4 regions of the Paenibacillus sp. FSL R7-0204 genome follow, and region 3 is predicted to be linked to each of the others. Evidence: predicted binding sites of a transcription regulator. Region 3 holds the regulator's gene; each other region holds the start of a gene.

Region 1 (7,444 bases), 1.7 Mb from region 3:
GCCACTCGGCTGTTGTCGGCGACGCTGAGTGTCCAGCCATCCGGCTGCTGCTCTACGAAATCAGTGCCTGTGGACAGAAACGGCTCGATGGTAATGACCTGGCCTTCTTTGAGCACCGTCGTTACACGCGGATTATAGAAGGGCAGAATCTCAAACGGCTTCTCATGCAATGCTTTGCCGATGCCGTGGCTGCACAGGTTGCGCACTACTTTATAGCCGCGCTTCCGTGCTTCCGACTCCATAACCCGGCCGATCTCGTTAACCTTCATTCCTGCACGGAGGTGATTAATCACGCTCATCATAGTCTCTTCTGTACTCCGGCAAAGGTGGATCAGCTTCTCATTATATGGAGGCAGTTGAAACGATACCCCGGCATCACCAAAATAACCGTTCAGCTCGGCAGAGACATCAATATTGATCAGATCTCCGGCCTGAATGACACGTTGTCCCGGAATTCCATGGGCTACCTCTTCATTGACACTGATACAGGTCGTTCCAGGGAAGTTGTAGGTTACCTTTGGAGCAGATTTTGCGCCAAAACGGCTCAGAATCTTCGCTCCCACTTCATCCAGCTCCGCAGTCGTCATTCCGGGAACCACACTTTTCTTCATCTCGGCGATGGTGTGGCCTACCACTGCACCCGCCGCTTTCAGTCCTTGCATATCCTGGAGCGTATCGCTCGTCATCCCTGCTCACATTCCTCTCGTTATCAAAGCTTTACCTTGAGTATGTATCCTACAAGTATAACAGCCTTGTTACGCAGAGTGAAATCAACGTACCTCTTAGCTTATTGCACCTACGGCCTTCATCCAGGCATCGGCGATTAAGGCATGTCCGGCAGGCGAAGGGTGTACGCCATCCGCCGCCCAGTAGGCAGGTTCAGCCTTGACGGATGCCGCTGCGAATAGGCCATCCAGCGGCACGAGTACAGCGCCGTATTCACGGGCCAGCTCACGGACTACGTGGATTTTGGGGTCCAGATCCTGACGCCAGCCCTTGCGGTCTTCCGGCACCGGCAATACGAACGGCTCCACCAGCACCAGCTTGGCATCCAGTTGCTGCTTGGTCCGTTCAATCAGATCACGGTAGGACGACTCGAATTCAGCCGCTGTAGTCTCCTGCCCGGAATCATACCACCGCCAGGTATCATTTATGCCAATATAGATAGACACCCAGGTTGGCTTCAGCGCAAGACAATCCCGCTCCCAGCGCTCTTGCAGATCGACCGCCCGGTTGCCGCTGATTCCGCGGTTCAGGAACGTAAGATTCTTCTCCGCATACTGAAGGCCAAGCCGGGCACCCGCCATCAGCGCGTAACCTACACCCAGCGATGAGGCATCGGCGTAATTGCGTCCACAATCCGTGATACTATCCCCCTGGAACAGGATGATATCGTTCTTTTGAAATGGCATGCCTGAAATCCTCCTATGAAAACGTAGTATGTAAACATGATCATTATAGCAAAATGATATTCCTGCGGACACGTTTTCATAGAAAATTATTCCTGCCTGCAAATAGAAATCCCCCTGAACTGCCATATGACAGCCCCAGGGGGATCTTAGGATAAAAGATTAATAGGCCAGGCTGAACAAGCCATGGATATGAGTCAGGTAACGGATGTTACTGGCTTCCTTCATCAGCGTGGCCGGCAGACCCTTCAGCGGAGTGGAGTTACCGCCGACAATGGCTACCCCGTCTTTGCGTCCGAGGCTGGCGAGTGTGCCGGAATTGACCGGGCTGAAGGCTTCCAGCGGCTTATCATTAAGATAAGCGAACAGATTGTAGCCAATCAGCTCACCCATCTGCCAGGCGATCTGTGCCGTTGGCGGATAAGGACGGCCATCCGGTGCAAAGACAACAGCGCTGTCTCCGGCTACAAATACATTAGGGTGTGAAGCGGACTGCAGGAACTCATTCACCGTGGCCCGGCCGCGGTTGACTTCAAGACCGGATTCGCCAACCAGCGGATTGCCCTGTACCCCGCCGGTCCAGACGAAGGTGTTCGCCACAATCTGCTGGCCATCCTTCAGATCAATCGTATTGTCAACCACCTTCGTAACCGGAAGACCCGTCAGGAACTGCACCCCGCGCTTCTCCAGGCTGGCCGTAGCGCGCTCAATCAGATGATCCGGCAGGACGGGGAGAATCTTCGGACCCGCCTCAACGAGCAGCAGCTTGATCTCAGCAGGATTAACTCCGTATTGCTTAGTCAGCTTAGGCAGAATGTCGGCAATTTCGCCTACCAGCTCAACGCCGGTCAGTCCGCCGCCGCCGATCAGAATCGTAGCATCTGCTGCGTTGCGGGTTTTGGAATAGTCACGAATCCGGTCTTCAATATGACGGCGAATCCGCAGCGCATCTGCTGCTGATTTCAGCACCATGCTGTACTCTTCAAGTCCCGGAATACCAAAGTATGCAGTCGTGCTGCCCAGACCGACAACGAGCGCATCATAAGTCAGCATAACGCCGTCCGAGAGAATAACCTGTTTGTTCTCTGCGGAGAACGAGTTGACCTTGGCGATTTTCAGATCAATATCTTTACCGGCGAACAGCTTCGCCAGCGGCATGGCCACCGCCTGTTCAGACGCACTGCCCGCTGCAAGCCGGTGCAATTCCGTAATAATCTGATGTGTCGGATATTGATTGACTACCGTAATTTTGGCTTCCGCTTTGCTCATATATTTACGAACGGTTAAGGCACTGAGCAGACCGCCATAGCCTGCACCTAGAATCACTATATGTTTTGACATCATAATTCCTCCATCATTAAGTATTACGGGTTTATTTGCCCGATTGACGCTCACCGCTGACCTGCAGATAGGCATTCATGAACCGGAGAGCCTTCTGTACCTGCGGGTCCTTGATCATCTTCATCATGCCGAACAGGCTGATGGTTTCGCTGCTTGCCTCCGCGCGGTCCTTCGCTTCAATGACAGTGGCCGCCAGATTCTTGGCCGTGCCCACCACAGGACCCGCCATTTCCTTAATCGCACCGACTGTATCATTCTTAAGTACTTCATCCGTGGCCACCGACTGCACAAAATCTAGTGATTTGGACAATACACTGACCATTTGTGTGATCTGCGGCAGCTGCTCGACCAGTACCATCAGAGATTGCTGAACCTCCGGCTTCAAGAGCTCTTTCAGCACATCCTCTCTGGGAAGAGCTGCTTCTGGTATTTCTTGTTCAGGAAGATTTTGGGTAACGGTTTCTGACATATCGAAGTCTCCTTTTACAAATCGTATTCTTGCATACTGACATCCAATGAAACTATGTGACTATTATAACACTCTATTTGTTATTATTGTCACAATCTTTTTGCCTTTGCAACCTATTTTTGTGATTTTTATCACTCCCTCATCAGTTTTATCGGACTCAGTCGTTTAATCAGGTTAAATTTACAAATTATTATGTTTTTCCTCATTGACGTATGCAAAGAGTCGTGATATCTTAAGCAAGTAACTTAATGTAAGTTCATTAATTAATATCAGCAATTGATTATAACTAAGCAGCATACATAATTAGATGGAGGTAATGACTTATGAGTACTTTTTCCGAATTGGTGCAATCCCGCAGATCAGCTAATAATTTCGTGGAAGGTGTTACCATCCCGCAGAGTGAGCTTGAAGAGATGTTCTCCCTGGCCCGTCTGGCCCCCTCAGCTTATAATCTTCAACATGCACATTATAAGGTAATCAGCGATGACGGCATGAAGGAAGCCATCCGCAAGGACGCGTATGGCCAATACAAGATCCACACTGCTTCTGCTGTTATTGTGGTGCTGGGTGACAAGAATGCCTATCTGCAGGCTCCTGAAATCTATAGCGGGCTTAAGCTGCTGGGAGCGATGAGCGAAGATGCTTACGAGCAAACCATTCAATCCATTAACGATGCTTATACCGGGAATGACGCATTCCAGCGGGATGAAGCGATCCGCAATGCTTCTCTGTCGGCGATGCAGTTCATGCTGATTGCCAAGGATAAGGGCTGGGATACCTGCCCGATGATCGGCTTCGATCCGGAGGCTGTGAAGGCTACCCTCGGTCTGGGCGACCATATGGTTCCGGTAATGCTGATTACGATCGGCAAGGACAACCAGCACAAGATCAGACCGCGCGGCTACCGCAAGCCGGTTAATGAGTTTGTTGAATTCATCTAATAAAAAGGGTCTTCCGGTTAAACCACCGGAAGACCCTTTTTGTATATAATCCTGCCGTATTATCAATCCATACTCACCGCGCATACTGCAGAATCGCCACAGCCGCACGCTCCTGCCGCTCCACATCCGTGCTGTTCAAGGCTGCCTTCAGGACAGCCAGCGCCTGTGCTACTGTAGCTTCATCCACCTGAACCGGACAGGCACCGGCGGCACTCCCGCCATCCCCTGCCTGATTCCCCAGCCAGAGATCGATTCGGGCTGCGGGCAGCACTCCTGAATAGGCAGTTATTCTGCTGTCAGAGGCAAGCAGCTCTGCTACAACCGGATTAACCGCCGCGAGAGGCAGACTCTTCAGCCAGGTGACACCGCGCCGGTGGGCTGTACTATCCTCTGCGCCGCTATGCCGGGTATCATAGAAGTAATCGCCAAGATCCCCCAGGTATACCCACTCTTCATCGGCAATCAGCACATAATCCCCATCCTGCATCGCATTGACGAAGGTATTCAGGGTATGGGTTGCACCCTCCAGCTCCTGCCCGCGGTAGCCGGCGGCAGCTAACTTGCTGCTGATCTCTTCTCTGCTATGCTTCTCCAGATCACCCGTACTGGGATAGCCTGCACATATATAATTATCCTCCAAAAAGGACTTCAGCAGCCCGCTGCCGAGTTCCTCAAGCTTCATTCCATACAAGCTCATTTCCGTATCCTTTCCCTCCCAGGCAAAGCTGCCGGAGTCTACGCAGCATTGAAACCATCCTTTTCATTATACAGCAAAGGCAGTGGGATTTGAATTCAGCAGATTCTAAGGAAAACGCAGGATAACAGCGCTTACAAGATCTTTTTCCAAACAGGAAGTGCAAATTTGAAAATTTCGGCTTTTTACTATTCTCCGCACGGACGGTATAATTCAATTATCAGCTCAAGGAAACAGACACTGCAGGAAGAACGTAAGCCAGGGCAGAATCTCCGGCAGCTAATCTTAAGCAGCGCTCCTCCTTGTGACTGAGACTATATCTTTGATCCTGACATTCCCGCCTGAAGTGAGTCCCTGCACGAAACGGTATGAGCTTCTTAAAGCTCACTGGCTTCACAGGCCCCATCCAATCGTGGTAAGCGGATCAGTTGAGAGCAGTTTGAATGTGCAGGATAGGCAAATATACTGCCGCCTCGGACCATTTCTACCCGGCTGAGTACAAAGGATAGGATAAGGAGTCTGAGACTAACATGGGTATAGTGGTAACAATATAAACCTCTATTGTTGATTCAGTACATCAACAATAGAGGTTTATATGTGTTTGCATGGTCTTACGCTGTTCTATGTTAACGCAGGCCTTCCGCCACTTTTAGCAGCATCTCTCTGGTGACTTCAGGCAATCCGGTCCCTACCTCATGCATTATATTTCTCTCCTCGTTCTCCCGCAGCTCAATCCAGCGGATGTAAGCATAATAGCCATTGCTGTTATACTCATAGGCCTGGTGATCCTCCACATACAAGGCCTCCTCAGAACCTACCTTCAGATGCTCAACCTTTGTATCCGCCCAGACATCAGACATTAGCTGTGCCCACGGTGTAAGGGGGGAATAGGTAACGGAGATGAAATCATTTTCTCCCTTAGGACCTTGATATACCAGTTCAGGTCTTACCGTCCCGGCCAGCTGGTTGGGTACATTGAAGCTCTTGATCCAGGCATAATGATCACCGGGCTTCAGCCGTTTGGTTAGAACATTAGTGTATTTTTTAACCCAGGAATTATCGGTAATGCCCACCGTACTGTCGGATCTTCCTTCGGCAAAATGATATCCTTCCGGCAATCTGCCCGGCACGCTCAGCTTACCAGCGACAGGCTCTATAGCCTCCCTCCAGCTCTCGATATCCTTGAATATCTGCGGACGGTTAATCATACGGAGCTCTTTCATTCCGTTTGGCCTGGCAATTAACAGCATAGCCGATTCATTCACTCCTAGCTGAGACTGAATGTCCCCAATCATCCGCCGGGTCTTGTTGCCAAAGGCTGCAGATTCATTCTCTTCCTGCTGAATGTTCACTTCCAAGCTGGTGGCTCCATAGGTAACCTGCCATAGCCGCTCCGCACCATAGACCACGCCTCCGAAGAGCATCAGTCCGCAGAGTACCAGGGCGATCCTAGCTGTCCCGCGCACGCGCACGGGCCTCCCGGTAAGAATATTTCTTCTCTGCTGCGGCTGATGGAATTGCTCAAAGCTCGCTGCTAACCGCTGCTCCAGCGGCTCCGGCATCGTTGTATATTGTTTATACCTGTTGAACTTCTGTTTCAGTTGACTTTCGGCAGACATGTCCATTCCCCCTTCATCTCCTCGTCCGCTGTAAATGCCACATTCTGGCGCAGCGCCTTATGGTGCCTGGATTTGGCGGTTCCCAGCGGTATGTCCAGGGCCGCTGCAATCTCGTCATAGCCGGCCGAAGGTTCCCTTAATGTGCAATTTATTACATCCTGACATATCAAAAACCGGCTGCCCATGAATTTCATCATGTGCAACCGGTTCTTTTGCTGCCGCCGGAACCTCCCTGGCTATGCGTTACAGATTACAAGGGCTCATTCCCCCATACCAGACTGCCGGAGATATAGGCCGGAAGCTTGGCCCAATCCGCAGGAGCTGTGCCTGCTGGATTGAAGGAATAATCGCCGGTCTGGGAGTAATTGCTCCAATCTGCCTTGGAGGCCCGCATCTGAATATCTATGCTGGCTCCCGGAGCAAGCGAGCCTGCTGCTGCTGTGAAGCCCAGCTCCAGGTAATGATCCGCGCCGCTCAAGGCTGCCGGAAGCTTCACGAACGTCCCAGTCACATTGGCGCTCCCTACCTGCGACCAGTCACAGAAGAAATTCTGGGCCTGCTCGCCATCACTCGTGTAATAATATCTGAGCTTCACATCAGCGAGGGAGACCGCAGCCGTGCCGGTATTCACCAGCTTGATCCGCGGGCTGAGGGCATTGACAGCATTAGCCGTGCTGCTATTAAACATCTGGACCTTCAGACCGCCGTCCACCGGCGCTGTCGTATCTGTTACCGTGACCGCCAGGCTCTGCGGTGCGCCGGCACTGAACTGGAAGCTCAGCGTGGTTGTTCCCGCAGCCTGTGCTGCCAGATAGGCCTTGTGGATCGTTACAACCGACCCGCTCACTGTATAATCCGTTCCGGCGGTTAACACTGCCGGGCCGTTTTTAATAGAAGCTAAAGTATTCCCGTTCAAGGTCATCGCTATTTCGATGTCGCTCTGATTGCCCGTCTTCTTGTCGAAGCTGGCA
Region 2 (7,444 bases), 2.8 Mb from region 3:
GCTCAGCAGAGCGCGGGCCAGAGCCACACGCTGCTCCTGTCCGCCGCTGAGCGAACGGCCGCCGCCGCCGATCATTTCGTTCAGACCTTCCGGCAGCGAGGACACCAGCTTCGATAAACCGGCTGACTCCAGCGCGGCAGCTACAGCCTCCTGCGAAGCCTCGGGATAATAGAACCGGACATTATCAGCCAGCGTGCCGCTGAAGATATACGGGCGCTGCGGAATATAAGCCGTCTGCTTCCGCCATCCCTCATCGGTCAGCGCACTGACCAGGCCTCCATTAATCGTAAGCGCTCCAGAGGTTGGATGCAGGAAGCCGCCCAGAATATCTATGAGTGTAGACTTGCCTGCGCCGCTCTCCCCGATAATGCCAATCTTGCGATAGCCGCTGAATTCAAGATGAACAGCTTCCAGTGACGTCACTCCGTCCGCTTCATAGGTCACGCCTACCCCGTCAAGCTTCAGGTGGCTCTTATTGTTCCACGTGAAAAAGTCGTCTGACCAAGCTCCGCCCAGGCCCGCCATCTCCTTCTGCCCACCCGGCTCCAGCAGCTTCGCCTGGACGGTCTCACGGTCAATGATGTCCTTCATTGCTTCGCCAGCTTCCTTGCCGTCCAATGTGGCATGGAAATCTGCACCCACCAGCCGCACCGGCAGGAAATATTCCGGCGCGAGAATCAGGATCGTCAGTCCGGTAACCAGCGTCATCTGTTCATTGACCAGACGCAGACCAAGGCTTACCGCTACCGAAGCGACAGACAGCATGGTGAAGAAATCCAGTGCGAACGAGGACAGGAAGGCCACTCGCAGCGTACGCATAGTTGCTGAACGGTAGCGGTCACTGACCTTGGCGATACTCTCACTGTGACTGCGGCTTCGTCCAAGGAATTTCAGCGTCTCCAGACCGCGCAGCGAATCCACAAAGTGATTCGATAAGGTACGGTAAGACTTCAGCTGACGGTCCATCTGCTTGCGGGCCGTCATCCCGATCAGGATCATGAATACAATAATGATCGGCATCGTTAAGGTAAGAATGACACCGCTGGACGTATCCAGGGTGAACACATAGACAAGCAGCAGAGCGGGTGTTACCGCCATACCGACCATCCGTGGAATAATCAGCTCCAGGTATGTGCGGAACTTCGTTACTCCTTCAAGGACTAATGTGACCATATTTCCGGTCCCCCGGTCGCCAGCCAGTCTTGGTCCTAACTGGAACAGCTTGTCCATCATCTGTCTCCGCATGCTGCTGCCGGTCGCTTCCGCGAAGCGGTACGCCGCCCGGCTCATCAGCATAGCACAGGCATGACGCACAAGAAACGCAAGAAGGAACAAGAGCGCTCTAGCCCCTTGTTCCTTCAGCGGTTCTCCCGCAAACAGCGCAGAGACAGCTTCTGCCAGCGACTTCGCCAGCAGAAGAATGGAGAAGCTTTGCACCAGGGTTAGGAAGCCAACCAGCAGAAAGACGGGCTTAACTCCTTTGTACCCAAGCAAATTTTTATCCATTAGTATTCAAGATGCTCCTTCTCATGAACCCGTTTGTGGAAGATGAAATAACTCCATATCTGATAGCCCAGCACGAACGGCAGCAGAGTCAGCGCTACAATCGTCATCACCTTCAGCGAATATTGGCCGGAGGCCGCATTCGTAATGGTCAGGTTGAATGCCTGATCCAGCGAACTGATCATCACCCGCGGGAACAGTCCGATGAAGATCGATGCAACAGACAGCGCCATCACTGCACCAGTCATTCCGAAGGCATAGCCGTCCTTCTTCCTCATCATGAAATATCCGGCCAGCAGATAAGCGGCTACAGCGAGAACGACTACAATCCACAGCAGCGTTCCGCGTTTATCGAAGATATCCGTCATAGTATACGTCATCACTACGAAGGCTACCAGCAGCGCCGCCAGTGGAATCAGCAGCTTCTGGGCCAGCTTACGTGCCCGTTCCTGCAGATCTCCAAGCGTGCGGAGCGTAGTGAACATCAGCCCGTGTACCAGACACAGCAGGACAACCGTAATCCCTGCAACCACCGTATATGCATTAACGATATCGAAGAATCCGGCATACATCTGCATATCCTTATCAATCGGCAAGCCCTTGATGAAGCTGGCGAATACCACGGCGAGCAGGAACGGCGGCAGGAAGCTGCCGAAGAAGATGCAGACATCCCATGTTTTCTGCCAAGCCTTGGAATCGCGTTTACCTCTGAACTCGAAGGCGACACCACGTGCGATCAACGCCAGCAGAGCAAATACAAACGGTATATAGAAACCGCTGAACAGCGTAGCATACCAATGCGGGAAGGCCGCGAACATTGCACCGGCACCCGTAATCAGCCATACCTCATTTGCATCCCAGAACGGCCCGATCGAATTGATCAGTATCCGGCGCTCCGTATCATTCTTGGCCAGAATCTGCGTCTCCATCCCTACACCGAAGTCGAAGCCCTCCAGGAAGAAGAATCCGACGAACAGCACCGCAATCAGCAGAAACCATAATTCATTAAGTGACATTGGTTAGCCCTCCTTGTTATACGGATCGTGGGATTCACCGTGTTCGTTATCCATAGCATAAGGACCTTTTTTGATCACTTTGACGAACAGGCCGACCAGCACTGCACCCAATATGGCATAGATCGCGGTAAAAGAAATCACCGAGAAAAGCACCTGTCCGCTTGTAATATTAGGCGACACACTGTCTTCTGTAGTCATAAGTCCGAATACCGTCCATGGCTGACGCCCGATCTCTGTCATAATCCAACCGGCCGTGTTGGCAATCGGCGGAAGCAACAGTCCCCAGAACATGAAGCGCATGAACCAGGTATTCGGTCTGTCCATCTTTTTGCGCCACATGAGGTAGATAGCATATACCCCAAACAGCATCATCAGCGTGCCTGCAGCAACCATGATCCGGAAGCTCCAGAAGGTTGTTTTGACGGGCGGAATATAATCTCCTGGTCCGTAGGCTACTTCATACTCCTTCTGCAGCTCCAGCATCCCCTTCACATCACCGGAGAATTTACTGTAGGACAGGAAGCTCAGCAGATACGGAACCTGAACTTCATTGCTGTTGGTCTGGTTCTTCACATCGATATTGGCAAATACGGTCCAAGGTGCCGGGTCGCCGCTCTCACCCCACAGCGCTTCGGATGCGGCCATCTTCATTGGCTGTGTCTCTACCAGATATTGAGCCTGTGCATGTCCTGCAACCGCAACGCCGAAGGAAGAGATAACCCCTACAATGGCTGCAATCTCGAATGATTTTCGGAAAAAGGCAACGTCCTGCTTCTTAAGCAATTTGTAAGCACTGATCCCTGTTACCAGGAAGGCGCCTGTAGCGTAAGCGGCAAGCACTGTATGCGGAAATTCCACCAGCAGCTGGCCGTTCGTAATCAGTGCGAAGATGTCATTCATCTCAGCCCGGCCATTGTTAATCTGGAAGCCGACCGGATGCTGCATGAACGAGTTAGCCAGCAGAATCCAGAATGCCGACAGCATCGTCCCGAAGGCGACCAGCCAGATGGATAATAGATGAATCCGCTTGGACACCTTATCCCAGCCGAAGATCCAGATTCCGATGAACGTGGACTCCAGGAAGAAGGCCAACAAGGCTTCAATCGCAAGCGGAGCCCCGAACACATCACCGACGAAGCGCGAATAATCTGACCAGTTCATTCCGAACTGGAATTCCTGCAAGATCCCTGTTACTACACCTACTGCGAAGTTAATCAGGAATAGCTTCCCCCAGAATTGCGCCATTCTTTTGTACTCTTCATTGCCCTTTCTTACGTACATGGTCTCCATAATGGCAATTATGAGCGCAAGTCCGATCGATACTGGCACAAAGAAATAATGAAAAATCGTCGTCGACGCAAATTGTATACGCGACAGCAGTACTGTATCCATATTTCTCCCCTTCCTTCTCCCCATTTCGTATGTCTATTTTGTCAAATTTCTATCACTCGAAGTGTGATAATTATCACATTATACGCCCCATTTAGGCATAAAAAACAATAAATTTGTGACAAATATCACAATATTGCGTTTAAAAGCAAAAAAAATAAGACGGATTCACCGTCTTGAATGTGTCTATCATATATAAGTTGTCTTGACTCATAAAGGTATTGGTCTAGGTAATGGAAATACCTTTCTTAAGCGATTTGAGATCGCCATTTGAATTAAGCAATTGCGGCAGCATCTTCATGCTACGAACCATTGGGGAATGACAGAGACGGCAGGAAGGTGCATGTTCAAATGCGAAATTATCCCTCATCCATCCATTACAATCCTCATTGGTACAGGCCCAAATTGCGGTATTTTCTTCCGGTACTTCCTCCAAAGGCTTTTTCCGGTAGTTCATTGCCGTTCCTCCTTCCTTTATGTTGCAAGCAAGTAACGATAAAAAAAGACCGTCCCAACTTTCACAAGCGGGGACGGTATCTTCTATTAATTACAGTTTTACAACGTTTTCGGCTTGTGGTCCACGGTTGCCTTGAACAACGTTGAATTCAACGCGTTGGCCTTCGTCCAAAGTTTTGAAGCCGTCGCCAGTGATTGCGCTGAAGTGAACGAATACGTCGCTTCCGCCTTCAACTTCGATGAAACCGAATCCTTTTTCTGCGTTGAACCATTTAACTGTACCTGTTTGCATGTGTGTTACCTCCACAAATTTAAATTAATATGTTCTTTTTATCTTCAGACAAAGAAAAAATTCACACATTGAGAAAGGTTGTAGCTTTGGTTGACAGCCCTTTTCAATGCGAGAATAAGGTATCAATGTATGAATGATTTCATGTTACCACACCTTAATAACAAAGGCAAGCTGTTCCATCCTAATTTCTCCGTTTTTCCCCTTATAAGGACTACTTCCCAATGTAAGGGCTACCAGTCATAATGATTTGTAATATTTATACCCAATACTACCAATTACCCCATTTATTTATTCTTGAAACAGCCCCGCCCTCTTCTTTTTTCCTGAAAAGGACGGCTTAAACTGTTTCCGTAATCGTGACTGCCTCATTATTATATACGGCCATTTCCAATTTTATTCCTCTGGCTTCTCAAGAAGCTGGACTGTTGTCTGCTTCACTTCACCATTACGGTAGAAGGTAATCTTCAGCTTATCTCCGATCTTGGTATGATCGTACAGATATTTGCGCAGCGACAGCGTGGAGGTAATCGGCTTATCGTTGAACTTCGTAATCACATCGTTAAGCTGCAGGCCTGCATCCTTCGCCGGTCCCACAGCATCCAGGACCACAACCCCATCCGTTACTGTAGACGGAAGATTAAGCTCCTTGCGCTGGTCATCGGCCAGCGGCACATACGGATTATTCAGATCCACTGAATAGACGCCCAGGTATGACCGGGCTATACGGCCTTTGGAGGTAAGCTCATTGGCTGTGTCCACTACACGATTGGCGGGAATCGCAAAGCCCAATCCCTCTACCCCCGTATCGGAGATCTTCATCGTATTGATACCAATCACCTTGCCGTCCAGATCGACCAGAGCGCCCCCGCTGTTGCCCTCGTTAATGGCTGCATCCGTCTGGATCACTTCCTGCTCCCAATCGTACACGCCGTCCTGGTTCAGTGACACCGGTATCGTCCGCTCTGTGTAGCTGACAATGCCGGAAGTTAGTGTATCCCCAAGTCCTAGCGGGTTACCGATGGCAATGACAGTCTCACCCAGACGCAGCTTGGAGGAATCCCCGATCTCAGCAATCCGGTCGATTCCCTTGCCGTCAATGGAGAGTACAGCAATATCACTCACCTTGTCGGCGCCCACCAGCTCAGCCTTGTGTGTCACGCCGTCTACTGTAACCACTTCCAGCTTGCCGGTACCCTCAATGACATGGTTATTCGTGATGATAAATGCCTTATTGTCGTCCTTCTTATAGATAACTCCCGAGCCTAGAGCGGATTCATCGAGAATATTAAGTTCCTTATTATCTTTTTTATGATTAATGATGCTCACTACCGCAGGTCGGATATGTGCAGCAGCCTGAATAATCCGGTCATACGGATCTGCGCTGCTCGCAGCCACCTTATCAATAACCACCGGGGCCTGAGCTCTCTCAGTGGTGAACTGTCCCGTTACCAGACTGAACAGCAGCACAGCCGCTACAGCACTGCAGACAGAGCTGATCAGCGAGATCTGCCAGGTTGCCAGCGACCGCTTCGATTTGCGGACAGCCCACTTGCCGTCAGCATATCCGCTGGTTGAGTTAGATTTGCCGCTTTTGCGCCGTGACACCTTGGTTGAATAGAAATCATCATCAAATAATCCCATGTTACACTCTCTCCCCTCTATTGCCACCGCATTCACGACTGAACGCCAAGCAACCACGCCCGAGCTTAACCGCTATATCTCTTAGACTTCACGAAGTACTAAAAGGTTTCACTTGATTTATTCACCACATTCCAGTGGGTTCTAAGCGCAAGGGATGTCTATTATTCTAATAAGCTACTAAAAAGTTTAACAGCTTGTATCCGGAATATTTTGCAACTTAAAAGACTACAATAGGATTAGAACGCTCTATATGATTGTATCACAGGCAGCCGCGCTGCCCACATGTTTTCTCTGTTAAATAAATGTAAATTATTCACAGCTTCATTACTATCCATTTCACAAGGAGGGCCGGACTATGGAATCTTTTTCAACAAGTAAAGATCTGGTGCAATTCATTGGCAAGCTAGGGGACCTTAAGGATGAACATTATCAGCTGATTCTTGTCCAGCATGCAATGATTGAGCTGTTAATTGATAAAGGGCTATTCTCCCGCCAGGAGCTGGAGCACAAGATTACCGAGGTTGACCGCCTTATGACTGGCTCACCTTATCCCATGGCGTAGGCCGGTCATAGTAGGTGTCGCAGAGCCTGAACTCACTGTCTTTGTAAAAGCAGCCCCGGTCCTCCATAGCCCCGCGCACGGACATCTTCGCCAGATCCATCATATTATGGTCTCTGCTCAGATGGGCCAGATAGGCGCGCTTGGTCCGCCCGCTCAGAATCTCGCTGAGCGCTGCGCCTGCCGCCTCATTGGACAGATGCCCCAGATCGCCGAGAATCCGCCGCTTCGTATTCCAGGGATAACGCCCCATCCGCAGCATTTCGATATCATGATTCGACTCCAGCACCAGTACATCGGCATCCGATATGGCCGTTCTCACCTTGTCGCTGACATACCCGAGGTCTGTCGCAACACATAGCTTCTCCTTGCCGTCATAGAAATTGTAAGCTACCGGCTCCGCAGCATCGTGGGAGATGGCGAAGGATTCCACCCGCATACTGCCGAAATCCCGGTGCTGCCCGGTCTCCATAATGACCCGGTTATGCTCCTCAATCTTGCCAATCCCCTTCTCAATGGCTCCCCAGGTGTTCGAATTCGCATAGATCGGAAGATTATACTTGCGGGCCATCGCGCCCAGCCCCTTAA
Region 3 (7,444 bases):
GCAAGCTCAGTCAAGCTAAGCGTTGACGTATTGCTGGCAAGAATAATGTGGCTCGGACACACCTGATCGAGCTGATTGAATACCTTTTGCTTGGCTTCCAGATCTTCAACGATGGTCTCAATGACCATATCGCAGGAGCTCAATTCAGCGAAGTGTGTAACCTTCTGGATGCGGGCCAGGATCAGCTTTTTCTCCGCCTGGGTAATCGCCCATTTCTCCAGCTGCTTGTCGAGACTGGTCTCGATCATTTCGTAGGAGTAGTTCAGCCGTTCTGCAGTTTTTTCCACCAGCATGACATCCAGGCCTTTGGCTGCCAGCATTTCGGCAATCCCTTGTCCCATTGTGCCTCCGCCGATGACACCGATCTTCTTAAAATTCATGTAAAAGTCTCCATCCTTTCAGGTATCTATACTTCTGTATTGTACCTTGTCTGTCGAAAAAAATAAGTAGCCCGACATATAATGATATCTTAGCATGTCTGAAAAGTAAAAAAAAATAACCGGCATAAAGAATTATGCCGGTAAAAGGACACTGTCACGAAATTGACAACGAAATTGCTCTCCGGAGAGAACTTCTTCCTTCATTAAAATGTCAAGGGAGTAATCAAATATATTTCTCTGCTGCTCCAGCAGGTCCTTCGTACGGATCATCAGCTCATCCAGTATCTTACTGTTTTCCTTCATTAATTCTTCTGTGGTAACCATTTGCAGATTCGCAATCCCGAGCGAGGTGAGCCCTGACTTCATCATGGTCTCGACGATATTCAGCGCCTGATCAAAGTCTCCACGGGAACCGGTACTGCGTCCGCCGTAATACATCTCTTCGGCAGCCGCTCCGCCAAGGGCAATCATGATCTGGTTCTCCAGGTAATCCTTCGTATACAGATACTGCTCGGTCTGCGGATTATGCCGGACATACCCTAGAGCCTGACCGCGCGGGGTCAGTGTTACCTGGCTAACGCTTCCGGGGCGCAGCAATTCAGCCATAATAGCATGTCCAAGCTCATGAATCGCTACCCGTTTCTTCTCTTCATGGTTGGTCTCACGGTCGGTCTTCTCACCCATCATGACCTTGTCGATCGCCATCGACAGATGACGCTGCTCCACCAGGGTCAGATTCTCACGCATCATGTAGATTGCCGCTTCGTTCATCACACTCTCCAGCTGTGCACCCGAGAAGCCGTAAGCTTCTTCGGCGATTTTATCCAGATTCACGGTGTCATGCAGGGGCTTGTTCTTGGCATGCAGGTCGAGAATCGACTTGCGGCCCTTCTTGTCAGGCATATCCACCTGAATGTGGCGGTCAAAACGCCCCGGGCGCAGCAGCGCGGAATCAAGCATCTCCTTGCGGTTCGTTGCAGCTACCAGCAAGATACGCGGTGTATCATTGTTATAAATCCCGTCCATCTCCGTCAGCAGCTGGTTGAGGGTCTGATCATATTCACGCTGCTGTCCGCCTTCGCGCTTCCCGCCGATAACGTCAATTTCATCGATGAAAATAATGGCGCTTTGCTTATTCTCCTTGAGCGCGCGCGTGCGGGCATCCTTGAACAAATCGCGTACGCGTCCTGCGCCCACACCGACATACATCTCAACGAATTCACTGCCTGAAGCAGCTACAAACACAGAGTCGGTATAATGCGCCGCAGCCTTGGCCATCAGCGTCTTTCCTGTTCCCGGAGGGCCGGTAAGCAGAATCCCCTTAAGCGGGCGAATCCCGAACTTGCTGATTTCTTCATGCCGGATCAGGAAGTCCAGCGCTTCACGCAGCTCCTGCTTGGCATTGTCCTGTCCCCCGATCTCTTCAAAGGTCAGCTTGGAGGGGCCGTTCTTCTTGCGCTTCTTATCTGCACCTGCATTGACGGCCAGACCGCCGCGGGCATGGGCAATGAACAGGAGCGCGGCAACCATGCCCAGCGCTATAATGACAGGGAAGATATTAATCCCCACAAAAGCCATAAAAATCAGCATGACCGGAACGAATCCGGCTACAACCTCTTTCCAGTACTTAGGCATTATTCCACACTCCCATCTTGGCTGCTGCACGCGGCAGAATGATAAATTTGCTCTCAGTGCCGTTGCTCAGGCTTACATACACATTGTTGTCGTCAATCTCTGTGGTAGCTGTAACCCCGCTGTACTTGCTGTCCTGCTCCTTCAATCCGTCCAGCTTCGCTGGTATCAATGTATACTTCCGGCTCTCCATCGCTTCTGCTACAGAGAACATCGCTTTATCCCAATACTCATCCAGCAGTTCACTCGGCTTCTGTTCCACATCCAGCTTAAGGGTCCTGCCGTCAATAGCAGTGCTGCCTTCTCTCGATACGTACTGCACCAGCTCACGTAATTTCGTGCCCGGCTGCAAATCCAGTTTCAAAGTGACCTCATTGCGTTTAATAGTAATATGGGAATCCTTCACTCCCTCGTAGGATGATACCAGCTTCTGAAGCGGCTCCTGCACCGCAAACTGACGGTAAGAATACCAGCCACCAAACAATAATGCAGCAGACAGCAGAGACGTTAGCAGTACAGGCATAAGACGCAGTTTCAAGAAACGTCCTCCTCTCAAAAATGACCGAGCATAACTCTATAATAAAGACCATCCAGCGTGTCTAGCGCCCCTCCGAGACTGACATGCTCTTAAGCATGTCCTGATACAAGTAGTAGTATATCACAGGTGTATATACGATTTTACATAAAGTTGTGAATATATTTAAAATTTTTGATACTAATTTCTGGATGTTTCATGCGCTTATCATTTTTGCTCAGCCAATTATTAGTTCGGAGTCCGCTGGATTTCAGCCAACATATATTCCGCAAAATCAGTTAATAGCTCCAGTTCATAGCCTTCGGCGACGGCCGCACCGCTATATTCCTTCAGACACCCTCTCAGCAGCCCGTGATAGCGTTCCGGCAAACACTGCAGTCCCCACTCCCCGCCTTCCTTCTTGGAAGCGACATGACCTTCCTGCACATAGTAGAGAACCCTGCATAGATTCAGTGTGTAATAGAGTGGAGCATTCCCAATATTCTGCGGCGCATCATCGATATCCCGGATAATAGAATCCAGATAGTACCTGCGGTCTACCGGCGCAAAAGCCTCGCGGATCGGCTCCCCGTACAAGATAAACCCGCGATGGTAGACTACTGCAAAATGCGCCGCCAGATCAGCATCCTCAAAGCCGCCGCACAGATAATTCTCATCCGTTCTATACCGCTCTAAATGAGCTTCTGAAAAGTGAAATTCAAATGGCGTAGGATACACAAAGTTGCGCAGGTATGTCTTCAGGACGATAGACAGTTCTATTCCGCGCTTATTCGGCAGACTGTCATGAAAAGCTACGATACGTCCGGCAAGTCTCTGACTGACCTCTGCGGGCAACTTGTCCTCTACGACAATCAGCAGATCAATATCACTTGAACCCGGTTGAAAACAACCCATGGCCAGGGAGCCGTGCAGATAAATCCCCGACAGATTATCCCCAAGCTCTTCCTTGAACAAATCCACTGCCTGATCCAAATATGCTAAAATTTCCAATTTCAACATCCTCCTTGTGAGACATATATGCAGGTTTGCGATAGCATTCGGGGAATACAATCAGTATATCAATTAAAGTATATAAATCGATGTATCTCAAGTTCCAGATTATTTTAGACATGATGGATATAAAAAAAACGGAAGAACAGATAATCTGTTCCCCCGTAGTGTATTCTGCCGCTGAGCGCTTAGCTTAACGGTTCGGCAGACTGTACCCCTCACCGATGGCGCTGCCATCCTTGAAGCGGTAGAAGTTGTAATAGAATCGCCCGTCTTTTTTGTAAAATAGCTGCCAGGCATATTCCCCGTTGTATACACCGGGCAGCAGCCGTTCGATCTTAACATCCGGCAGCCGTTCGGCTATGATTCCGCGCATCTTCTCTTCCGAGGTGCCATTGCTCAGCTCTTCGGCATACAGGTCGTTGTCGCCTCCGGCAGGCTTGCCCTCCAAGGTGAAACGGACCCACACCATCAGGTCGTTTCCCGCTTCATTTTTACCGGTCAGCACCCAGTAGATCTCATTCTCATTCCAGACGGATTTCTGGGCCTTGGTAACCTCTGTTAGTCCGGCACGCGCCCGGGCCAGCTCCTTGGCCTCACTCCGCTCGTTCCACTGGTCCTTCATAATATAGGCATAGAACTGGCTTAGTCCGAACAGAAGGAGCAGCACTACGGTAATCCCCAGCCAGATCCATTTTCTCCTCTTCTTCTTCACCACGCTGCTTCCTTTCCTGTTCCCCTGAATTACCGTTTAAGCAGGCTCTCGAACGTCTCCTGTGCTTTGCGGCGGATGGCTTCTTCATCAAGTGTCAGGCATTGTCCATGCTTCACAACCTGCTGGCCGTTCACCCATACATGCTCCACATCCTTGGCGCTGGCCGAATAAACGGCATGGGAGAGCAGATCGGTATGCGGCAGCAGATGCGGCTGGTCAATATCAAGTGCGATGAAGTCAGCCTTCATCCCTGCTGCAAGCCGGCCTACTCCGCTCAGGAAAATAGACTGCGCCCCATACTCCGTAGCCATCAGCAGCGCTTCAGGAGCCGGTACCGCTGTGGGATCACCGCTTACGCCCTTGTGGATCAGAGCCGCCAGCCTCATCTCTTCGAACATATCCAGATTGTTGTTGCTTGCCGCGCCGTCTGTACCCAGGGAGACCTTAACCCCGGCTCGCAGCAGCTCAGGAACACGCGCAACTCCGCTGGCCAGCTTCAGGTTACTGCCGGGGTTATGCGACACGCCAACGTTATGGCGGGCCAGAATCCCGATTTCCTCATCGTTCAGATGAACCCCGTGGGCAATGAGCGAAGGACGGGTGAACATCCCCAGCTTCTCCAGATGCGCGACTGGACGAAGACCGTAGTCGGCCACGTTCTGCTCCACTTCATGGCGCGTCTCGGACATATGGGTGTGCATTGGCAGGTCCAGATCATGGGCAGCCTGCACAAACTTCATGAAAAACTCTGGAGGACAGGTGTACGGGGCATGCGGCGAGAGCATGGTAGTGATTCTGCCGTCAGCCTTACCGTGCCAGTTACGGGCAAAAGCAATCGCCTCAGCGAGCTTCGCTTGCTGTACCTCTTCCGGGCACAGCCCAATTACGCCGCGCATCAGCACCGCACGAATACCGGACTGCTCAGTTACTTCCGCTACCCGGTCCATATGATCATACATATCGAGGAAGGTGGTTGTACCGCCCTTCAGCATTTCCAGTACGGACAATGAGGTTCCCCAATATACATCATCACCAGTGAATTTCTCTTCCATCGGCCACATCTTCTCCTGCAGCCAAGTCTGAAGCACCATATCGTCGCCGTATCCGCGCAGCAGTGACATGGCAGTATGTCCATGGGTGTTGACCAGACCAGGCATGAACAGCAGACGGCTGCCGTCTACGACCTGAGCGCCATCCTCCACTACCGGCTCAGCTTCACCTATGTAAGTAATCAGATCATTCTCCAGGGTCATATATCCGCTTAGAACCGGCTTATCGCTGCCCGGAACCAGAAAGTACCCGTTCTTAATTATTGTGATCTTACTGCTCATCTTCTGCCTCATCCTTTCCGTCATGCAAATAATAGGCCAGGCTCTGCAGATCTGTGGTGAAATCTGCGGCATGAATCCGGATATTGGCAGGTGTCTTGAGAATAACCGGTGCGAAGTTCAGAATCGCCTCGATGCCGGAGTCCACAAGAATATCAGCTACATTCTGGGCTTCGCTGTCAGGTACGGTAATAATCCCGATCCGGATGCCCTGCGAGCGGATGGTACTGCTTAGCTCCTCCATCGGCTGCACAACCAGCGAGTTGATCTGCTGGCCCACTTTAGGCGGGTAGGCATCGAAGATCGCAGTAATCTTCATAGTATCCTTTAAGTAAGCGTTGTAGTTAGACAAGGCATGACCCAGATTACCGGCTCCAACGAGGGCAACATTAATTTGCTGGTCAAGCTTCAGGATATGGCGGATCTTCTCAATCAGATAAGATACATCATAGCCGATGCCCTTTCTGCCGAAATCACCGAAATAAGCCAAATCCTTACGGATCTGGGCGGGATTCAGATCAAGCTTCTGGCCCAGCTCCTGAGAAGAGACTGTGGAGATTTCACGTTTTTGGAGATCGTTCAGGAAACGCAGGTACACTGGGAGCCTGCGCACGACGGCCTCCGATATTTTATCCGATTTCATGTATTCTCCTCCTTAAAGTTGATGTAACATCACAAATTCGCTTCTTAAATAATGCCGGTTATAGCAACCGTATCCCGCCGCCTGCCGGAGTGGCAGGGCAAGCGGGAACGGATCTTCAGGTACATCATGACTTATTAATAATAGCAATAGCAGATGAATTAGGAAACCCCGCCGTCTTCCAGCCATTCAGCAATTCTCGGGACCATCTGCTCGGTGAGCATATGCTCCATCTTGGGACCGGGGAGCGAATACAGGAAGTACTTTCCGTAATACGATTCAATTACCCTGGTATCGTACACAATTACGATGCCCCGGTCCTGCGCCGTGCGGACCAGCCGCCCGAAGCCCTGCTTGAAGCGGATGACAGCCTGCGGCACGGACAGCTTCATGAACGGGTTCTTCTTCTGTGCCTGAAGCAACTCCGACTTCGCTTCTGCCAGCGGGTGATTCGGCGGCTGGAACGGCAATCTGACAATCGCCAGGCAGGTCAATGCTTCTCCCGGAATATCTACCCCTTCCCAGAAACTGCTGGTACCCAGCAGAACCGAAGCCGGGCTGTCCTGGAAGCGACGGATCAGCTTGCTCCGGCTGCCGCCCTCCACACCTTGTCCGAGCACCGCGATATCCTGGGAGGCAAGTGCCTCCTTAAGGGGGTCATACACCTGCCGCAGCATCTTGTAGGAGGTGAACAGCACCAGCATCCGCCCACGTGTAGTTACAGCAGTCTCGGCAAGGGAGTGTACAAGCGTGTCCACAAAACGGGCATCCCCTATACTTCCCTTGACACTGGGGAAGTCGCGGGGAATGACCAGGAGCGCCTGCTCACGGTACTTAAACGGCGAAGGAAGCAGAGCAGTCATCAGACGCCCCTGCTCCGCAGCTTCACCAAGGCCCAGATTATCAATCATGAACTGGAAGGACTTATCCACGGATAAGGTGGCCGAGGTCAGGACAATACTTTTCTTCTTGTCGAAGAACAGCTCCCTGAGCTGAGTACTGACATCTACAGGAACGGCAGACATTTGCAGCGACTTGCCTTTATAATTACCGCTTCCCTCCAGCCAATACACGATATTCTCATCGTTCAGGCTCATGAAGAAGCGGATCTGCTCTCTGATGGATGCCAGATCCTTGAATAACCCGCCGATATCGGTCACAAGACTGTCCGATGAGGATTGGCTGTCCGTGTCACGCATCTCACTGAGCATTTTGTCACCCTTG
Region 4 (7,444 bases), 280 kb from region 3:
ACTGTGGCTGCGAGCATGGACAAATACAAAGGATGATCCTCTCTAAGCCAGGCCAAGAGTTCATACCTGTAGATAAACGCGAGGATTATGCACGAAACATACAGAATAATTGTTAGCCATTTTCTCATTATACTATGCCCCTTCTTTACTCCATCCATTTCATCATACTGAAAAAAAAGCAATTAAAGCAATTATTGAAGCAAAGATCATTGTTCCCGCAGCATGTCACGGTATAATACATTTATAAGGGAATAGAAATTCCCCCAATATGTAAGGGAGATGCTGTTAATGAAACTACCTGTCCGCAAAAGAGTGGCACTGATCGGCATTGGCGATATTGCCCGTAAAGTCTATTTGCCGCTGCTCTCCCGGCATGATCAGGCCGAGGTGGTGGGTGTGCTCAGCCATGCCTCTGCTACGGTCGAGCGGGCAGTCCAGGCTTATCGCCTTCAGCGGGGCACAACCGAGCTTACGGAGCTGCTGTCCTGGGATCTGGATGCTGTGTTCATACATAGTCCTACAACTACGCACTATGAGCTGGTAACCTCTTGCCTGGAGCATGGGGTGTCCGTGTATGTGGACAAGCCGCTCTCCTATGATCTGGAGGAATCCCGCCGGATGGCAGAGCTTGCTGAGAACAAGGGACTGCTGCTGGGAGTGGGCTTCAACCGCCGCTATGCCCCGATGTATGCCGCCGCCAAATCATGGCTGCATAAGGCCGGAGGCATCAGCCAATCCACCGCAGTCAAACATCGTACGAAGCTGCAGCAGGGCAGCAGCCATGAGACGATCCATGATGACCTAATTCATATGCTGGATCTGCTGCTCTGGCTGTCCGGCGGGGATTATGAGCTGCTGCACAGCAGCCTGAAGGCGGATGCGGAGGGGCGGCTTCTGCACGCCTCGGGAATGCTTGGCTGGGAGAACGGGACCACCGGCCATTACAGCATGGTTCGGGATGCCGGGGCCGATCTGGAGAAGCTGGAGCTGCATGGACATGGCAGATCGGTTGAGGTGACCGACATGGAACGGGTTATATTATATGAGCAGGGCTCGTTGCCGCGCACTCAGAACTTCGGCAGCTGGGATACAGTACTGGAGCGCAGGGGCTTCAGCGGCGCGGTCAGACATTATCTCAGCAATATAGCGACACCGGAGCAATGCGGTATTTCCGCTTCGGCCGTATTGCCGAGCCATGAATTAGCAGCAAGACTAAGCCGCTGAGCGGTCAGATTCGCAGCAGAGAGGAGAACAACATGGAGGATTACGACAACAAGTCGATGGAAGAGCGGATCATCGAGAGCTATAAGCGGGACGAGGAAATGATGATTCTCGTATTTGCCCAGTGGTGTGTGAATAACAGGCTGGACCCGCATGCCCTGTATCTGCAGGCTTATCCGCAGCAGGAGGGCAATCAGGCGCTGGCTAATGCGCTGGCACTGACGGTATCCGTGGAGGAGGCCGGGTTCATCTCCGATGATACGGTGCTGGGAGTACTCTCCCTCTATAGCAACGATGATCTTGCCTATGTGGTTATAGAGGCTATCCAGCTAAGACGCAAGGCAGAAGACACCAAGGATTGAGAGCGTAAATATAATAATTGGGGTTAATGAACTTTTTTTTGACAAACGATGTTCATTCCAGAATAAATGTGGTAAAATTATATATACTAACTAATTGTAAGCTTCATAAGTGAGAGGTGATAACCATGGAAGAACATCAACTGACGATGTGCCCGAGATTTGAGACGGCTTTTTCGTTTCTGGGCAAGCGTTGGAACGGACTCATTATTCAGACCTTGATGAGCGGCCCCAAGCGGTTCAAGGATATTTCCGGACTGATTCCGTCAATGAGCGATAAGATGCTGTCCGAGCGCATGAAGGATCTGGAATGCGAGGGCATTCTGGTACGTCATGTGTACCCGGAGACACCGGTGCGCATTGAGTATGAATTAACAGTGAAGGGCCGTGCGCTTGAGCCGGTCATGCAGCAAATCCAGTCCTGGGCCGAGAGCTGGGTGGAGTAGCAGTACCGCAATATATATTTGATGACAGCCTCTTGCCCGGGATCCGGGTAAGGGGCTTTTCATATGCTGTTCTGCTTGTTTATGCAAATTTTGCCCAAATAAACCTTGCACTTAGGCCCTACCTGTGTAATATAATAGTACATACTAAATATTGCAGATGTGTGGAAGCGTTAACAAAAGTAGGAAAAGCCTAGGGTTATGTGGCAGGACGGATGCTTACGGGATGTGTTTTGGACGATGCTGATGGAAGGAAGCGGAGGGCTCACACAACTTTTAGGAGGCGAGGACCATGACCATCACCTTGTTTTCCCGGGAAATAACCTATGGAAAAAAGGATGTCGCCGAACTGGAGACTGCTTCGATTAAAGTACAGCTGATCTATGACAAGGTGTTGTTCATGCTTCATAACCATCTCCCGGATTCTCTGTGGGATGCATGGATCGGCGTGCCTTATGAGATCATTTCTTCTCTATATAAAGGGGACAATGACAGCGGGAGTGTGTTTCAGAAATGGATTCAAGGCCCGTCCGGCTGGAAATGCATCGGCTGTGAACGGCATTGTCTGGAGCCTGTAACGGCAAAGGAAGGAAGTGGCTCAAATGCTCAGCGCCGTTTTACTTTTCATAATGGAATTAGCCAGAGCATGGTACTTCAAGCTGTAATCTGGTCTATGTATGAGAACACCCGGCTGCTTCAGCCTTACTTGGGGGAGGAGGCTTTTCTGAGTGAGGAGGATATGGAGCTAATCTCTGTATACTTCGTGCCAACCTATCTGACTCCGGCACCGCTGAGCGAATTGAACAAGCCAGCCAAAGAATATAAGGACAAGAACATCAGAGTGTATCAGGAATGGATCTCTGCTCCCGATCTGGTGCTGCAGTGGAATGGCGGCCTGACCGAAGGCAGATGGATGACGGGTGTATATGTGGATCATTCACGGTTCGCCGGACTTGGCCCCTATCTGAAGGATGCGCAGGGCAAGAGGACTTATATGCAAGCGACGGTTCGATAGAGAAGGTGAAGCTCGAAAAAAAGAGTTGAACTTGAAGCCAGGTCGTCGCTGCGGTGAACATTTGGACTTCCGGCCGCTGTTGTGTTTGGATTTCCAAACCGCTCTTCGCGGTAGAAATCCAAACACAAAGGCGATCGTTCCGCTCCTCCTCTATTTCTACTTCTAGTCACTCACAGCATCAGAAGCCACTCTACTCCGCCCGGTTATTCCTCCGCCGGATCAAGTACACGGTGCTTAAGATGACCAGTCCTGCCGTAACAGAAATGATCAGAATCACCTTCCCGTTCGCACCGCTGTCAGCTGCTGATTGGGCGGCGGTTGGATTCACGAAGGTAACGATAAGGATACAGGCCGCCACCACTATGGCCAGAATTGCACCCCCAATGCTTCTCCCTATCGCTCCGCTCTGCCCGCTGCCCGGTCCCACATATGAACCGCTCCAGATTAGCCGTACCAGATAGGAACCCACACCCAGCATGAAAATCGTGTAATTGCTAAGCGGATACTCCAGCCACTTCATTCCATAGTTTTGCAGTCCCATGTCTGCCAACAATAAGAATGCCATCAAAAGAAATGCCTGATTCCCCGCCTTGTGCCGCTTCTGCAGTTGTCTCTCATCCAGGTTCGTTCTGCTCATCCTTCGTTCCCTCCCAAAATAGTTGATCCAGCGTCTTCCCAAGTGTTACACAAATGTCAATGCACAGCCTCAGGGTGGGGTTGTAATCACCGTTCTCAATCGCGATAATCGTCTGCCTTGTGACCCCCACGGCATCTGCGAGCTGTTTTTGCGACATGTCTTTTGCCGCTCTGGAGGCTTTGAGCCTTAAGTTTTTCCCCATTCCCTCACCTCACGCATATTGTAAAATATATAAAACAAAATGTCTAGTATATTTAACATTTAGAGAACTGGATTTTTCGTTCATTAAAATTTGTTATATTCAGTGCGTACAATCACAAGTTTTGCCTAAAGCCAGTGATAAGGTGTAGAAGTGAAAAGAAGCACAAACCTACATCTTAACCTGAGGAGGGGCCAACATGGCGTCCAATCAATTAAACGATACAACAATTCATCCCGGGTTCACCCCGGAAGCAATGGTCAGAGATATTGTTCTGCAATTCCCCAAAGCAGCAGATTATTTCAAAGCACAGCGGATCGATTTCTGCTGCGGAGGCGCAAAGCCGCTGGCTGAAGCCGCTGCCGAGAAGGGTCTTGACCCGGCAGCAATGGTGCAGGAGCTGAACAAGCTGCAAGAGCAGCATCCGGTGCTGGAAGAGGATACCGCCTGGAACGAGGCTTCGTCAGAGGAGCTGGTGGATTATATTGTGAACAAGCATCACCGTTACCTGCGTGAAGAGCTTCCGCTAATCAGTCAAAATGTAACCAAGGTGTTCCGCGTTCACGGTGAGGATTCACCGCACCTCGGAGAGATGCACCGTCTGTTCAATATGTTGCGTGAAGAGCTGCTGCAGCATACGGCGAAGGAAGAAGAGAGTGAATTCCCTAAGATGCTGGCCTACACTCAGAACCCGACCGAAGAAGGATTTGCTGAGCTGCGCGGACTGCTGCATAATCTGGAAGCCGAGCATGACGGGGCCGGAGAGATCCTGCGCGAGCTGCGCAGAGTTACTAATGACTACACACCGCCCGCACATGCCTGCACGACTTATCGCCTGACCTATGCCCGTCTTGAAGAACTGGAAGGCATGACGTTCGAGCACGTGCATCTGGAGAACAACATTCTGTTCCTGCGTTATCAATAGGACCTGCTGCAATGGAAAAGTCCCTTCGGGGGCTTTTTGCTTTTTATACCGGCAGAAATGATTTGAGAACCCTTCCTCTATGCGTTATCCTTAAAGAGTCTGGGAAAATACATATGAAGGCGGTGCCGTGGAATGTCCACGAAATGGATGCGCTTCATGCTGTGCCTTCTCTTGCTGGCCGCGGCAAGCGGTTGCGGCTTGGGATCAGGGAATGGCGGCAGCAGTAACGGAGGCCAGGGATTAACCTTTTCAGTCAAGGTGGGTGACAGTGAAATGGCCGGAAGCTCGGCCAGATTGCTTAACGAAGCTTACGTGCCTGGGAATTCAATAATAGAGCTGTTCAGGAAGAGCGGTGTTGTTACATTTTCAGCGGATGGAACTAGTATTCTTGAGGTGAATAAAGTCTCTCTGGGTGAGGATATGAGCTGGGAGATTCAGGTGAACGGCAAGAAGGTTCAAGAGCTGAATACAACCCTGGAACCGGGTTCGGCCATTACGATGTCAGCAGGGCCTGCCGGAACCGGAAAGATGTTTCAGCCTGTCATCATCACTGTGAACGGGGGGAGCGAGCAGCCGGAGCTGACACATTCGCATGTGCTTACTTTTATGCAGGATATGTCCGTCAAGGGACTGCTCCAGAACAGCGGTATGGTCCGGCTTGCCGAAGATAACCGTACCGTTCTTACTGTGATGGAGTATACCCCGCTCAGCAGCGAGGAATGGAGACTGAAGGTCAACGACAAAGGGCTGCTCGGCAATGGAGTGGACATGAAGCTCAGACCGCAGGACAAGCTGGAGATCTCTCTGGTACTGAAATAAGTGAATGGAGTAGATGAGTGAGTTTGTGTACCCGATGAACGGATATCTGTGCGAAAATGCATGGGTATCCTTTTTTTTGAATAATAAATCTCTAAGCTTCACGCCAGAAGTTGTCCTATATAAGGACGGAGAAGTCATTTCCACTTGTGTGAAAAAATTCACATAAGATGTGACTGTGGTCACACTTGCCACGGAATGGGGGACAGTATAATTTCCCTATCAGATAAAGTTATTGAAGAAATCAGAGTTACTGAAGGAGGGTCTACCAGTGGCAGCGGAAAGAGAAAAGTTAGTGCTGATTGGGAATGGCATGGCGGGAGTAGGCACTATTGAGCAAATTCTGAAGCTGGGCGGCGCTTATGATATTACTGTCTTCGGCAGTGAGCCGCATCCCAACTATAACCGGATTATGTTGTCCTATGTACTTGAAGGCAGCAAAACGATTGAAGACATCATTCTCAACGATCTCGGGTGGTATGAAGATAATCATATTACACTGCATACCGGCACAACGGTTACCCGGATCGATGAACAGAACAAACTAATATTGACCGATAATGGACTGGCGGTTCCTTACGATAAAGCAATTATTGCAACAGGCTCGAATTCTTTCATTCTACCCGTACCCGGCAGCACTAAGGATGGGGTAGTCGGCTTCCGCGATATCGCGGACTGCGATGCGATGCTGGAAGCGGCGAAGCAGTACCGCACGGCGGCTGTTATCGGCGGAGGACTGCTGGGTCTGGAAGCGGCGAAGGGCCTGGTCAATCTGGGCATGGATGTTACTGTTGTGCATCTGCTGGAGGATCTGATGGAGCGTCAGCTGGACCGTACCGCTTCTTCAATGCTGCAGGCAGAGCTTACGCGTCAAGGTGTGAAATTCGCCATGGGCAAGCAGACGGTTGAACTGACCGGCGAAGAACGGGTTACCGGTCTGCGCTTCAGTGACGGCAGTGAGCTGCCGGCAGAGTTTGTCGTGATGGCTGTTGGAATCAAGCCGAATGTGCAGCTTGCGAAGGACAGCGGAATTACCGTTAACCGCGGGATCGTAGTTGACGATTATATGCAGACTTCTATGTCAGATGTGTATTCTGTCGGCGAATGTACAGAGCACCGGGGTACCTGCTACGGACTCGTTGCACCGCTATTCGAGCAGGGCATGGTTCTCGCCAAGCATCTGTCCGGTGTTCAGACTCCGGGCTATGAAGGTTCAGTTGTAGCAACCAAGCTCAAAATTTCCGGGGTAGATGTATTCTCCGCTGGTGAATTCACCGAAACGCCGGAGCATACCGTCATTTCTGCCAAGGATGAATGGAAGCGAACCTACAAGAAGATTTTACTTAAGGATAATGTGATTGTCGGTGCCGTTCTGTTCGGTGATGTAACGGAATCTGCCAACCTGCAGAAGCTTGTGAAAAACAGCACAGAGATGACCAATGAAATCTATGATGAGGTTATGGGTACAAGCTGCTGCGGCGGAGGCGGAGCCAAGAAAGGCATGTCTGTCGAAGCAATGGCCGATGAAGAGATCGTCTGCGGCTGCAACGGCGTAACGAAAAAAGCGATTGTAGATGCTGTTACGGAGAACGGCTTCACTACCGTGGATGAGATCAAAGCCTGCACGGGGGCAACCCGCTCCTGCGGCGGCTGTAAGCCAGTGGTGGAGCAAATTCTGCAATTCGTTCTCGGAGACAGCTTCCAACAGGGCGCCAAGCAGGGAATCTGCAGCTGCACCTCGCTTGGTAGGGATGAGATCGTAGCCGAGATTACGGCAAAAGGCCTTCGGACCACCAAGGAAGTGATGAATGTCCTGGACTGGAAACAGG

What was found. Region 3 encodes Rex, which represses fermentation and respiration genes when NADH is low (regulators of the CRP and FNR family bind a similar motif). Its sites were predicted from a motif close to TTGTGAAATATTTCACAA; they were not measured.
Region 1: MKX42_RS20645 (DUF1641 domain-containing protein) is a predicted target of Rex. The motif match lies at 3,297-3,314, and genes of this name have one in related genera.
Region 2: MKX42_RS01215 (cytochrome ubiquinol oxidase subunit I) is a predicted target of Rex. The motif match lies at 4,025-4,042, and genes of this name have one in related genera.
Region 4: nirB (nitrite reductase large subunit NirB) is a predicted target of Rex. The motif match lies at 5,765-5,782, and genes of this name have one in related genera.

The regions. Positions count from the first base shown of each region.
Region 1 covers NZ_JBBOCA010000001.1:4,649,334-4,656,777, forward strand. The annotation lists gene map (type I methionyl aminopeptidase) at 1-686, opposite strand, end outside; gene MKX42_RS20635 (SGNH/GDSL hydrolase family protein) at 783-1,412, opposite strand; gene MKX42_RS20640 (NAD(P)/FAD-dependent oxidoreductase) at 1,572-2,750, opposite strand; gene MKX42_RS20645 (DUF1641 domain-containing protein) at 2,782-3,219, opposite strand; gene MKX42_RS20650 (nitroreductase family protein) at 3,543-4,160, shown strand; gene MKX42_RS20655 (hypothetical protein) at 4,234-4,842, opposite strand; gene MKX42_RS20660 (hypothetical protein) at 5,481-6,473, opposite strand; gene MKX42_RS20665 (hypothetical protein) at 6,452-6,670, opposite strand; gene MKX42_RS20670 (X2-like carbohydrate binding domain-containing protein) at 6,724-7,444, opposite strand, start outside.
Region 2 covers NZ_JBBOCA010000001.1:241,721-249,164, reverse strand. The annotation lists gene cydD (thiol reductant ABC exporter subunit CydD) at 1-1,506, opposite strand, end outside; gene cydB (cytochrome d ubiquinol oxidase subunit II) at 1,506-2,519, opposite strand; gene MKX42_RS01215 (cytochrome ubiquinol oxidase subunit I) at 2,523-3,911, opposite strand; gene MKX42_RS01210 (cold-shock protein) at 4,135-4,365, opposite strand; gene MKX42_RS01205 (cold-shock protein) at 4,456-4,656, opposite strand; gene MKX42_RS01200 (S1C family serine protease) at 5,050-6,297, opposite strand; gene MKX42_RS01195 (hypothetical protein) at 6,653-6,859, shown strand; gene MKX42_RS01190 (MBL fold metallo-hydrolase) at 6,828-7,444, opposite strand, start outside.
Region 3 covers NZ_JBBOCA010000001.1:2,998,727-3,006,170, reverse strand. The annotation lists gene MKX42_RS13385 (3-hydroxyacyl-CoA dehydrogenase family protein) at 1-380, opposite strand, end outside; gene MKX42_RS13380 (AAA family ATPase) at 513-2,015, opposite strand; gene MKX42_RS13375 (hypothetical protein) at 2,008-2,550, opposite strand; gene MKX42_RS13370 (aminoglycoside adenylyltransferase domain-containing protein) at 2,776-3,537, opposite strand; gene MKX42_RS13365 (cell wall elongation regulator TseB-like domain-containing protein) at 3,731-4,252, opposite strand; gene MKX42_RS13360 (amidohydrolase) at 4,282-5,583, opposite strand; gene MKX42_RS13355 (redox-sensing transcriptional repressor Rex) at 5,573-6,223, opposite strand; gene dinG (ATP-dependent DNA helicase DinG) at 6,382-7,444, opposite strand, start outside.
Region 4 covers NZ_JBBOCA010000001.1:2,716,010-2,723,453, forward strand. The annotation lists gene MKX42_RS11910 (TVP38/TMEM64 family protein) at 1-128, opposite strand, end outside; gene MKX42_RS11915 (Gfo/Idh/MocA family protein) at 289-1,224, shown strand; gene MKX42_RS11920 (hypothetical protein) at 1,257-1,583, shown strand; gene MKX42_RS11925 (winged helix-turn-helix transcriptional regulator) at 1,709-2,026, shown strand; gene MKX42_RS11930 (hypothetical protein) at 2,316-3,038, shown strand; gene MKX42_RS11935 (DUF6773 family protein) at 3,229-3,675, opposite strand; gene MKX42_RS11940 (helix-turn-helix transcriptional regulator) at 3,653-3,877, opposite strand; gene ric (iron-sulfur cluster repair di-iron protein) at 4,104-4,799, shown strand; gene MKX42_RS11950 (hypothetical protein) at 4,932-5,618, shown strand; gene nirB (nitrite reductase large subunit NirB) at 5,887-7,444, shown strand, end outside.